One region of the Streptomyces sp. NBC_01622 genome, then DNA from elsewhere that is predicted to be linked to it. Evidence: riboswitches for the same ligand, from Rfam matches in the RefSeq annotation. Region 1 holds a riboswitch; each other region holds the start of a gene.

Region 1 (4,193 bases):
CCGATCCCGATGTCCTCGATCTCGGACGGCGTGACAATCAACACCTCGGTTACGGCCACGGCATCCACTACTGCCTCGGCGCCCCGCTCGCCCGCCTGGAGGGGCAGACCGCGCTCGCCACCCTCCTCACCCGCCTGCCCGACCTCCAACTCGCGGCGGATCCGGCCGACTTGCGCTGGCGCGGTGGCCTCATCATGCGCGGACTGCGCACCCTGCCTGTGGAGTTCACCCCACGGGAGGGCACACCAACCCCGTAATCCCGGACCGAACCCGACCGAACAGGCCATCTCGCCCTGTAAACCCGAAGATGACAGTTCCTCAACTCTGTGATCTTCACGTGATCTACGTGGCATTAACTTGTGACAAGTGATCGACTGCGGCTACGTTCACGTACCAGCGCGGCGCCCCGCAGCACCCGCCGCGTGCTCTCCCAGTCGTCACGCGAAAGGCCTCCGCATGCTCTCCGGGAACGGTCGTCACCGTCGCCCCCGTCAGGCTCCGGCAATCCTCGTCGCGGCCGGCGTGACCGGCTCCGCCATCGCCATCCCCCTCCTCGGCGCCGCCGCCGCGAACGCCGCCGACGGCACCACCTGGGACAAGGTGGCCGAATGCGAGACCGGCGGCTCCTGGAGCGAGAACAGCGGCAACGGCCACTACGGCGGGCTCCAGATAACCCAGGACGACTGGAACAAGTACGGCGGCGAGGACTACGCCCCGACCGCCGACCTCGCCAGCCGTTCCCAGCAGATAGCCGTCGCCGAGAAGATCCTCGACGCCAAGGGCACCTCCGCGTGGATCACCTGCGCGCTGCTCTCCGGCCTCACCGCGACCTCGGGCTCGGCGAACGTCGACACCGGCGTCGCGAGCGACTCGCCGTCGACCAGCTCGTCAGGCTCCTCGGGTTCTTCGGACTCCTCCGACTCTTCCGGTGCCTCCGGATCGTTCGGGCTGTCCGACTCCGGCAACACGGAACCGACTCCCTCCGACTCGTCCGGCAGCGACTCGCAGAGCCCCACTCCCTCCGCAACGGACAATCCCACTAAGTCCGACAAGTCCACCACCCCTTCGGCGGACGACAGCTCGACCACCGCATCTCCGAAACTCGATGAATCGGACAATTCGGAGCAGGCGGTGGGTAAGTGGAGCCTCGTCGACACCGGCGCGCTCGACGGCGCCGCCGACCAAGGGGTCGAGCAGCAGACCACCGGCAAGCACCGCGGAGCGAGTGCCGAGGAGGGTGCGGTGCCGCAGACCTACACCGTCCGCGCCGGCGACTCCCTCGCGTCGATCGCCGACTCCCTTGACTTCGGCGGCGGATGGCGCGCGCTCTATGCCGAGAACAAAAAGGTGATAGGCGCCGATCCGACCGCGATTGTCGCCGGTCAGACCTTGGACGTCAGTGCTGAAACGGGCGGAAAGTAGCAGCAAAACAGCGGGAGTTCACGTCATACTTCGCGCCGAATGTCCGCTTTGGTGAAAGTGTGGGATGAGTCTCAGAAGCCCTGATCGTCTTTGAAATTCCGTGGTTTCCCTGTCTACGGTCAAGGCCGCTCGTCACCACGAGCCCCGGCTGCCGCACACGCCGAGTCCTGCCAGCGGCCTCCGGGAACATTCGTCGCGTCAAGCGCCGTAGGCAGGAGCGGGGGACCCAAGGTAAGTGCCGGGCCCGGGAGTTGAGAGACGACCGGAACCGGCTTGGGGTTAAGTCGCGCACCGTGAGGTGCGCGGCCGGGCAACTCACACGGCCCGAACCCGACAGCTCACCTCGCAGGCGTCGGTGAGGGGATTGGGATTTTCCATGCTGTTTTCCAGCAAGGGCAAGCACCGCCGTCCGTCCAAGGCCACCCGCGTCGCCACGCTCGCCGGCGTGACCGGCGTCGCCATCGCCGCCCCGCTCATGGCGGCCGGCAACGCCTCCGCCGCCACCGCCTCGGAGTGGGACACCGTCGCCCAGTGCGAGTCCGGCGGCAACTGGTCCATCAACACCGGCAACGGCTACTACGGCGGCCTGCAGTTCTCCGCCTCGACGTGGGCCGCGTACGGCGGCACCGCCTACGCCTCCACCGCGAACCAGGCCTCCAAGTCCCAGCAGATAGCCGTGGCGGAGAAGGTTCTCGCCTCCCAGGGCAAGGGCGCCTGGCCCGTCTGCGGCACCGGCCTGTCGAGCGCCACCTACTCCGGCGGCAGCTCCAGCTCGTCGAGCAGCTCGAACAGCTCCTCCAAGAGCACCACCGAGCGCTCCACGTCCAGCACGACCGCCTCCCGCTCCGCCGAGCGCCCGGCCGCCAAGAAGACCGTCTCCACCCCGACCGGCAAGAAGGTCAAGAAGGGTGACGGCGAGTACAAGGTCGTCAAGGGCGACACCCTCAGCTCCATCGCCGAGAAGCACAAGGTCAAGGGCGGCTGGCAGCAGCTGTTCAAGCTGAACAAGAGCATCATCGACGACGCCGACTTCATCTACCCGGGCCAGCAGCTTCACCTGAAGTGACATACAGGCCTCTCAGCTGAACCACAGCGCCCTCACAACCGTGGACTCCATCATGGAGACCTCGTGAGGGTCACCCCCGTCCCCCACGGGCTCCCCGCTCCGGTGCGTGTTCCCCCGTACGCACCGGGGCGGGGCTTTTTTGTTTCCGCTTCAGGGAACCTTTTTGTTCCGTTCGGAAACAATTTACTCTCGGTTCTGTCCATCAGGCGGCCGACCGGATGGCCAATCGCCCCGAGCCGGTTAGGCTCGTCTCGCAGAGCCGCTGCGGTGTTGCCGTAGCCGCGTCAGACCCCAAGAAGGAGATGCTCGTGCCGTCCATCGACGTCGTCGTAGCCCGGGAAATCCTGGACTCCCGAGGCAACCCCACGGTCGAGGTCGAGGTCGGCCTCGACGACGGCAGCACGGGTCGTGCCGCCGTTCCGTCCGGCGCCTCCACGGGTGCCTTCGAGGCCATCGAGCTGCGTGACGGTGACCCCAACCGCTACGGCGGCAAGGGTGTCGAGAAGGCCGTTCTCGCCGTCATCGAGCAGATCGGCCCGGAGCTCGTCGGCTACGACGCCACCGAGCAGCGCCTGATCGACCAGGCGATGTTCGACCTGGACGCCACCGACAACAAGGGCTCGCTCGGCGCCAACGCCATCCTCGGCGTCTCCCTCGCCGTGGCGCACGCCGCGTCCGAGGCCAGCGACCTGCCCCTCTTCCGCTACCTGGGCGGCCCGAACGCGCACCTGCTGCCCGTTCCGATGATGAACATCCTCAACGGCGGCTCGCACGCCGACTCGAACGTGGACATCCAGGAGTTCATGATCGCCCCGATCGGCGCGGAGTCCTTCTCCGAGGCGCTGCGCTGGGGCGCCGAGGTCTACCACACCCTCAAGAAGGTGCTGAAGACCAAGGGCCTGTCCACCGGCCTCGGCGACGAGGGCGGCTTTGCCCCGAACCTGGAGTCCAACCGCGCCGCCCTCGACCTCATCATCGAGGCCATCAAGCAGGCCGGTTACATCCCCGGCGAGCAGATCGGGCTGGCGCTCGACGTCGCCGCGTCCGAGTTCTACAAGGACGGCAAGTACGAGTTCGAGGGCAAGTCCCGCTCGGCCGCCGAGATGACCGAGTACTACGAGGAGCTCGTCTCCGCGTACCCGCTCGTCTCCATCGAGGACCCGCTGTACGAGGACGACTGGGCCGGCTGGAAGGTCATCACCGACCGCATCGGCGACAAGGTCCAGATCGTCGGCGACGACCTCTTCGTCACCAACCCCGAGCGTCTCGCCCGCGGCATCGAGGAGGGCACCGCCAACGCCCTGCTCGTCAAGGTGAACCAGATCGGCTCGCTGACCGAGACCCTGGACGCCGTCGAGATGGCCCAGCGCAACGGCTTCAAGTGCATGATGTCCCACCGCTCCGGCGAGACCGAGGACACCACCATCGCCGACCTCGCCGTCGCGGTGAACTGCGGCCAGATCAAGACCGGCGCCCCGGCCCGCTCGGACCGCGTCGCCAAGTACAACCAGCTGCTCCGCATCGAGGAGATCCTCGACGACGCGGCGGAGTACGCGGGCCGCAGCGCCTTCCCGCGCTTCAAGGGCTGAGACCGGTAACGGGCTGACCACGCCAGGAGCCCACCGGGTCAATCCTTAGCCAGTCGTACGTACGTCCCCGCACCCGGTCCCGTACCGTGTGCGGGGACGTACGCACGTGTGAAGGG
Region 2 (4,193 bases), 4.2 Mb from region 1:
GCTGTGACCCGGTTCAGTTCCACAGGGGATAGGTCACGACGTGCGCGAACCTGTCCGGCCTTCCGTCGGTGTAGGTCAGGCTGATCCGGCCGTACTGCCGTACCCCCGGATGCCGCTTCCACGTCTGCGCGTTGTCGAGCCGGACGACGACCGGATACGAGTGGAACTTGCCCGCCGCGCAATAGGGTTTGCAGTCGTTCACCCAGTTGACGCCCGTCGCCGTCGCGGAGTTGGCGTCCCAGTTGGTCCAACGCAGCGATGCCAGACGGCTGTTGCCGTCACCGCAGGCGAGCACGAAGTCGGCGGGGCGCACCTCGGGATGCCAGAGGCAGTCGACCAGCACGGGGACCGCGGACTGCCGCTGGGAGACCGGTTGCGCGCGCACCGTCGCCGGGGCCGCGGACGAGGTGTCCACGGCCGGCGCGAGCAGGGCGGCGGCACAGACCGTGACGAGTCCGACCATGGTGTGTTTGTACATGTCCGCTCCCGGCCGCCTGTTCGTACCCGTCGCTCCGCACCCGCACCGGTGGTGGGCCCGCCCGGCGAGACACGGTCGTCGTCCGTCTTCCCGTTCGACGCTACGACCGTGTCCTGGGTTCCACCACTCGTACAGACCAACGACGCGGCCCGCCGGGAGTAGCGGGGTGCACGCGACCGGCGCCGGGAAACCCCGGCCCCGAGCGGCTCAGGCGGGCCGTACGGCGCCCCGGATGGCGGCCGAACCGGCGTAGAAGATCGACTCCTCGCGTATCGGCGTGCCGGGGCTCGGCGCGTGGATCATCAGGCCGTTGCCGGTGTAGAGACCGACGTGGTCGATGCTGTCGTAGAAGAAGATCAGGTCGCCGGCGCGGATGTCCGTGAGGGGGACGAGGGCGCCCGCGCCCGACTGTTCCTGGGCGGTGCGCGGGAGCAGGACGCCCGCCGCCTTCCAGGCGGCCTGGGTGAGGCTGGAGCAGTCGTACGCGTCCGGTCCCGCCGCGCCCCACAGGCACGGCCTGCCGATCTGTGCGCGGGCGAAGGCGAGGGCGGTGGCGGTCTTGCTCTGGGTGCCGGCGTCCGGTGCGGTGGGGGTGACGCTGGCGGGCGTCGGGCTCATGGGCGGGGCCGGAGGGAGCGTGACTTCCGGGGCCATGGCCGGAGGGGCGGGGGGTGCGAGTGCGGGGGCGACGGACGGGGCCGCGGCGAAGGAGACCTCGGGGGCGGGGGCGGTCGGCTGCCACTCCTGCTGCGGCGGGCGCCAGGACGGTTCCGGTGCGGGCTGCCAGGCGGGCTGGGCCGGGGGCTCCTGGGGGATCAGAGGCATCTGCCCCGTGGACCAAGCAGGTTGCTCGGTCACTGCGGGCATCTGCCCTGTCGACCAGGTCTGTTGCTCGGTCACTGCGGGGAACTGGCCGGTGGACCACGGCTGTTGCTCGGTCACCATGGGCATCTGTCCGGTGGACCAGGTCTGTTGCTCGGTCACCATGGGCATCTGTCCGGTGGACCAAGTGGTCTCCGGCGCGGACCAGGCCGTCTCCGGGAGCGGCCAGGTGGCGCCCGTCGGCGCGGTCTCGGTGCGCGGTGCGCCGATGGCCGGGAGCAGGTCCAGGCTCGCGGTGAGCGGGTCGAAGGCCGGTGCCGGGGCGGTCGCGTACTGCTGTGGTGCCATGACGCTCCCGGGCGGCACCTCGACGGCCGAAGCGGGCGGTACCGGCGGCAGGTCGAGGACGGTCGCCGGAGGCATCTGCGACATCTGGGCCTGAGCCATCTGTGCGATCTGGGCGATCTGAGACATCTGCGACGCCTGCGACATCTGGGCCTGAGGCACCTGCGTCTGCGACATCTGCGGCATCACAGGTGTCTGTTGTGCGCCGGGAGGCAGCGCGGCGATGGGTGCTGCGGTCAACTCCAGTGCGGGGGCCGTGAGTTGCGGGGCGGTGGGCTCCGGTGCGGCGGTGGTCCCCGCGGTCAGTTCGGCCACGGCGCGGCCGGGCTGCGCTTCGAGCGCGCGGTCGGTGCTCTGGGGCTCGGGACGTCGTTCGGACCGCTCGGGGCGGGATTCCGCCGGGCGGGCCGGGGTCCTGCCGGGCGGCAGGATCGCCGGTACGGTCGGGCCCAGTTGGGTGCGGGCGCGGTCGAACAGTTGCCGGGTGACGGCTTCGACGGCGGGGTCGGAAGGACGTGACGCGCTGGGGCGGGACTCGACACGCTTGCGCGGTTTCCCGGACATCGCACGTGTGGCGTTGTAGTTTCCGGTGGCCGTCTCGGCCCTGTCGTAAAGGGAGTTGATCCGCCGCTGGACTTCGTCGCGGCTGGGTCGGTCGTCCACGGTGGGGCCACTGCCTCCGGTGCGCGTGCGTCGTTCTGCCGGCATGGCAGACCTGCTCCTTCCGCTTCGCGCCTACCGGGTTAGCTGTCGGGTTCGGGCGTCGATCACGGAAGGTTTGCCCTACGGTCCTTGCCCTGAAGGGCAGTTGGACCGATTCACCCCAAGTTCGGTTGGGTCCCCGGCTCCGGCTGCCGCGAGCGACACGCCGGACTCGGCGCAAGCCGTGCGGCCCGGCGCCGATCGCCGGAGTAGGTCGTACGGCCTGAACGTCAACTTAGCCAACGTGTGTGCCTCGTGTGAAGGTTGAAGCGCGATATGTCCGATACGTATTTGTGACCTTTACCTCGCCCTGGTGTGTCGAGGGGGCAGGAGCCCGCCGGGGCCGGTGATCCATAAGAGGTCGCTATGAATTTCTGGGACGGTTGAACACACCGGGACCGGGCTCCGTATTGGGTCGGGGGATTTCCATGCCGGGACGAGCCGGGCCGACCGATACGTGTAGGAGCAACTTCCTTGGCACGCAACACGCGCAGACGCCCCACAGGCGCACGACGCGCGACGATGGCAGCAGTCGCCCTGATGCTGGGCGGCGGAGGACTGGTGGCGGCGAACGTCTACGCGTCGGCGTCCGAAGGCGGTTGGGGCGGTGACTCCGCCCAACAAGGGTCTCCGGACGCGGCGTCGCGAGGCGCGACGATCGACTGCCCGGACATCGGCACCCAGTTGACGACGGTGCCCGACGAGGCGAAGACCGACGTCGACAAGGAACTCGCGCTTCTGGACCAGCAGATAACCGAGGCCTACCAGAAACTCCGGGACTCGACGGAGTCCATTCGCCAGGACGCCTCTTTCGCCGACAACGCGATCATGAATCCGCTGAAGGAGAAGCGGGCGGCGACGATCGGACGGATCGACGACGCCATCGCACGCGTCGGGGACCGCCCCCAGGGACTCGACGCCCTCGCCGGCTGCACCCTGATCGCGCCCACGAACGAGACCGGCGACCAGGGCGGCAACGGCGGCGACCAGAGCGCCAGTGCCAGTGCCAGCACCGGAGACCAGGGGCAGCAGGGCCAGCAGCAGTCCACCAACGGGCCCGTCGCCTCGGACTACGCGGACATCACCTCCGTACAGCCCAACGTGAACGCTCGGCAGGAGCAGGCGGGCGCCTCCCGCGGCACGTTCGTCACCGCCTGCGGGGTGAACGAGAACGGCCTGTTCAACTCCGACAACGTGATCGTCGCCCCCGGCGTCACCAACGGCGCCCACCACTTCCACGACTACATCGGCAACCAGTCCAACAACGCCTTCGCCAGCGACCAGGACCTCGCGAACGCCGACACGAGCTGCGAGAACCCGGGCGACAAGTCCACCTACTACTGGCCAGTCCTGCGCCTGCAGAACGGCAAGCAGGAGCGGGACGCCGACAAGCCCGGCGGCGGCACGGAGGGCAACACCGGTGAGATCGTCACGGCCAAGCAGGTCACCCTGACCTTCGAGGGCAACCCGCAGAGCAAGGTCGTCGCGATGCCGCGCCTCCTGCGCATCATCACCGGCGACGCCAAGGCCTTCGTCAACGGCCCCGCCAACGCCAACGCCTCCTGGAGCTGCACCGGGTTCGAGGACCGGCAGCTCAAGGACAAGTACCCGCTGTGCCCTTCCGGCAGTGACGTGGTGCGCACCTTCAAGTTCCAGAGCTGCTGGGACGGCCGCAACATCGACAGCGCCAACCACCGCACCCATGTGGCCTTCGAGGCCGCCGACGGCGCCTGCCCGGACGGCTTCAAGGCCATCCCGCAACTGGTGCAGCGGATCGTCTACGCCGTCGACGCGCCGAGCCTCCAGGACGGCGGCAGGACGAGCCCGCTGTTCGCGGTGGACTCCT
Region 3 (4,193 bases), 2.0 Mb from region 1:
CTGCTCCTGATGCTGGCCTCCTCCAAGGACGACCGCCGCCGCCTCACCCGCTACATCACCTCGGGCCACGTGGACGGCGTGCTGCTCGTCTCCAACCACAGCGGCGACCCGGTGGCGGCCGAACTCCGCGACGCCGGCATCGCGTTGGTGGCCTGCGGCAAACCGCTCGGCCCCGCCTCCAAGTACAGCTACGTGGCCGCAGCCGACCGCGACGGCGCCCAGGAGATGGTCCGCCACCTCATCTCCCGGGGCAGACGCCGCATCGCCATGGTCACCGGCCCGCTCGACGCCCCCGGCGGCCCCGACCGCCTGGCCGGTTACCGGGACGTCCTCACGGAGGCGGGCTTGCCCCACGACCCCGCACTCGTGGTGGAGGGCGACTACCGCCGCACGGGAGGCGAGGAAGCAGCCCGCCGACTCCTCACCCAGGCCCCCGACATAGACGCGGTGTTCGTGGCCTCGGACCTCATGGCCCTAGGAGTCGTCAACACCCTCCAGCAATCCGGCCGTTCGGTCCCGGATGACATCGCTGTCGGAGGCTTCGACGACTCGGCGGCGGCCACGGCGATCACCCCGGCACTCACCACCATGCGGCAGCCCTACGACCGCATCAGCGCCGAGATGGTCCGCATGCTGCTGGCTCAGATCGCCGGCGAGGACACGGCGGGCGTGATCCTGCCCACCGAACTGGTGGTCCGGGAGTCGGCATAACCGCCGTAACTGTCAAACCAACCGGAACTCGGGTCAACGGATGTGAAGGCAGCAGCCGTCCGGTTCGTGTCGAGTCGGTGGGGCGTTCCATCCGTATTCTCTGATCATGGCCGCACCCCTCGCATATGCACTGATCGCCACCGACCTGGACGGAACGCTGCTGCGCGGCGACGACACACTCTCCGACCGGTCCCGCATCGCACTGGCGAGGGCGACGGCGGCCGGCGCCCGGCACCTGGTCGTCACCGGCCGGCCCGCCCCGAGGGTGCGACCGCTCCTCGAAGACCTCGGCAGCAGGGGGCTCGCGGTGTGCGGACAGGGCGCGCAGTTGTACGACGCCGGCGCGGACCGTCTGCTCTGGTCGGTCACCCTGGACCGGGAGTTGGCGGAGACCGCGCTCGGCAAGATCGAGGCGGAAGTGGGCCAGGTGTACGCGGCGGTCGACCAGGACGGAGTGGACGGCCTCACGCTGATCGAGCCCGGCTACCTGATGCCGCACCCCACGCTGCCCGCAGTGCGGGTGGGCAAGCGCGACGACTTGTGGTCCGAACCGATCAGCAAGGTGCTGCTCCGTCACCCGGCCCTGGAGGACGACGAGTTGGCGTCCACGGCGCGCTCGGTGGTCGGTTCACTGGCCTCGGTCACCATGTCGGGCCCCGGCACCGTCGAACTCCAGCCACTCGGCATCACCAAGGCGACGGGCCTCGCCCTCGCCGCCCGACACCTCGGCCTCCACCCCTCCGACACCATCGCCTTCGGCGACATGCCGAACGACATCCCGATGTTCGACTGGGCGGCACATGGAGTGGCGATGGCGAACGCCCACCCCGAACTCAAGGCGGTGGCGGACGAGGTGACGTCATCGAACGAGGACGACGGCATCGCGGTGGTACTGGAAAGACTCTTCGGCTGAGCTTTGAATGGCGCCGAAGGGGCCCATTCGGGGGCGCGGGGCTGTGTCAATTTGCGGCTCCGCCGCGCGGGCGCGACCAGCCACGACGGCGCGTCAGACGCACAAACAACCCGTCGTGACTGGTCCCACGTTTCTAGTAAGCCCCGTAAACGTTGTCGATCGACCCGTACACCGCCGCCGCGTAGTTGCAAGCAGCCGTGATGTTCGCAACCGGGTCATACGGGTCGAACGAAGTCCCGGCAACGTGATACGCGTTGAACGTCGGGTCGATGACCTGGAGCAGCCCCTTCGACGGCGTACCGGCCGCCGCGTTGGAGTCCCAGTTGTTGATCGCGTACGGGTTGCCGGACGACTCACGGATCACGTTCCGGTAGATCCCGTTGTACGTCCCCGGAATCCCCTTCTGCGCCATGATCGCGAGCGACTCACGGATCCACCCGTCAAGGGTGTTGGGGTACCCGGCGACCGTGGTCGACGAGGTCGTGGCGGCCGAGGCGGTGGTCGCCCCCACGACGGGCAGGGCGAGGATCGCGACACCGGTACCGGCGACAACGACACGGCGGACAAGGCGGGCGCGGCGGGACTGAGCGGATGCAGGCATGACGAGGTTCCTCTCCGTCGCCTGCGAGGTGAGCTGTCGGGTTCGGGCTGGGAGGTGCCCGGCCACGCCCTCACGGACGTGACTTAACCCCAAGCCGTCCCGGTCGTGCTGACCGGTCCGGCGACTTACCTGGGTCCCCCGCTCCTGCCGTGCGAGAAGTTCGTGACTGGGATGCCGGGCGGCGGCAGGATTCGGCGTTCCGCTCGACAGGCCCGGAAACTATGCGAGAGCACATGTCCGGAACAAGTGGCGGAATCACACCTAACCCGTATTGACCTTGATCTGAGGCGTATGGGGCAGTTGATCCTTTGCGTAAGCCAAGGTTCAACTGTCAATAGCCGCAAGGGGAAACCTAAAAACACAGGACCACAGGTCACCCACAGAAATACGTGACCCAACTCACGACGGGATTAAGAACGGCAAATCGGGCATTCGTCCTCAACTGGCAGTTCTCGGAATCCTTTTCTCCCAGGTGCGATGAAAGATCACTTCGCTGCCCTCGGTGCAGATCACCTCATTCGAGGTAATAAAGTCCGTTTCGTCGCAAGTGATCTCGGACCGCGTGCGCACGGTCGTGTCCCATCCCAGCTCCGGCCGATGCAGCCGGATCGTCCAATCGGACCGCGTACGGGCGGACAACGGATCCGACTCGTCGATCGTGTACGTCTCCAGCGCGTCCTCGGTGAACTCAAGCCCGTCCGGATACACACGCGTGCCGCCGTACCGGGGATCCACCTCCAGCCGCCACTCGCCCTTCGCCACGTCCCGCACGACCAGCCGCTCGGGCCGCGGCTCGTCCAGCGTGGCCGGGTAGTTGACCCCGATCGGCGCGGCCTCCTCGGGCTCGTCGAAGCGAATGTCGTAGGTCAACTCCCGCTCCCGCACGGGAAGTTCCAGCGCACTCCCCTCCGGATCCAACGTGAACCCCGCCCCCGACTCCGGCTGCGGCCAGATCCACGGCCAGTACGCCGACGACACCGCGAGCCGGATGCGATGCCCGGGCGGGAACGCGTGCCCGATGGCGTTCAGCTCGAAGGTCACGTCCTCCGTGGCGCCCGGCGTCCACGGCACCGCCCGGTCCCGCCCGTGCCGAGCCGACAGGTTCAGCACCCCCCGGGTGACCAGCGTCGAGGAACCGTCCGGGGCGACATCGCACAGCCGGGCGATCACCTGCCCGCGCTCCACCTCACTCGTCAGCCGCAGCCGCACCCTCGGCCGCCCCAGCACCCACGTCTCGGCCGGCACCTCGAACTCGAAGCACGCCGACCGCGCGTCCTCGTCCCGCTGGTCCGGCGGCAGGTCGGCGTCGTTCCCGAACGGGAAGAAACGGCCCGCGTCCACACCGGTGTGCATGGGGGAGCGGACCACGACGGGCGCGCCCCGCAGACCGTACGTCGTCGTCTTCACGTGCGGCGAGGGCCACGCGGGCTCGCCGACCCAACGGCCGGGCAGGGTGTCGTAGACCGTGGCCGGAGGATGCGAGTCGCTGACGTAGGCGCGCAGGAGCGGGTCGGCGGTGACTCCGGTGTCCCCCGTGCCGGAGGCACTGTCGGATGCAGGCTTCAGCCAGTGGTCCCACCAGCGGAGGGTCTCCTGGAGGAAGCCGATCGCGGGTCCTGGCGGCAGGCCCCGGTCGGGGTACTGGTGGGACCACGGCCCGATCAGGCCGCGCACCCGGTCGGGCGGGAGGTGTTCGACGAGCCGTAGGACCGTGTCGCGGTACGGGTCGTGCCAGCCGCCCACCGCGAGGACGGCCGCCCGGATCGCGCCGTAGTCCTCGCAGACGCTGCCGTGCTTCCAGTAGTCGTCGCGGAGCTGGTGGGCGAGCCAGGTGTGGATGAACGGGTCGATCCGTTCGAGGCGCTTGAGCCACATGTCGCGCCAGATCAGGCCCGCGTACTCGGGGTCCGGCGGGCGGGCGACGAAGGCGAGCATGGTGGCCGCCCAGGCGTGCAGGTCGACGGCGAG

What was found. A riboswitch is a leader RNA that binds a small molecule or an ion and turns the genes downstream of it on or off. The one in region 1 is predicted to bind cyclic di-AMP.
Region 2: linked by a shared signal. The riboswitch ahead of OH768_RS02370 (NlpC/P60 family protein) and the one ahead of OH768_RS21055 (transglycosylase family protein) in region 1 are both predicted to bind cyclic di-AMP.
Region 3: linked by a shared signal. The riboswitch ahead of OH768_RS30720 (transglycosylase SLT domain-containing protein) and the one ahead of OH768_RS21055 (transglycosylase family protein) in region 1 are both predicted to bind cyclic di-AMP.

Annotation. Positions count from the first base shown of each region.
Region 1 covers NZ_CP109293.1:4,687,791-4,691,983, reverse strand. Annotated here, with positions in the region: gene OH768_RS21065 (cytochrome P450) at 1-257, shown strand, start outside; gene OH768_RS21060 (transglycosylase family protein) at 457-1,422, shown strand; cyclic di-AMP (ydaO/yuaA leader) riboswitch at 1,616-1,789, shown strand; gene OH768_RS21055 (transglycosylase family protein) at 1,799-2,488, shown strand; gene eno (phosphopyruvate hydratase) at 2,791-4,077, shown strand.
Region 2 covers NZ_CP109293.1:531,516-535,708, reverse strand. Annotated here, with positions in the region: gene OH768_RS02380 (endonuclease/exonuclease/phosphatase family protein) at 1-7, shown strand, start outside; gene OH768_RS02375 (hypothetical protein) at 14-478, opposite strand; gene OH768_RS02370 (NlpC/P60 family protein) at 686-2,353, opposite strand; cyclic di-AMP (ydaO/yuaA leader) riboswitch at 2,362-2,535, opposite strand; gene OH768_RS02365 (DUF1996 domain-containing protein) at 2,870-4,193, shown strand, end outside.
Region 3 covers NZ_CP109293.1:6,661,527-6,665,719, forward strand. Annotated here, with positions in the region: gene OH768_RS30710 (LacI family DNA-binding transcriptional regulator) at 1-711, shown strand, start outside; gene OH768_RS30715 (HAD family hydrolase) at 818-1,624, shown strand; gene OH768_RS30720 (transglycosylase SLT domain-containing protein) at 1,758-2,225, opposite strand; cyclic di-AMP (ydaO/yuaA leader) riboswitch at 2,231-2,432, opposite strand; gene OH768_RS30725 (CocE/NonD family hydrolase) at 2,664-4,193, opposite strand, start outside.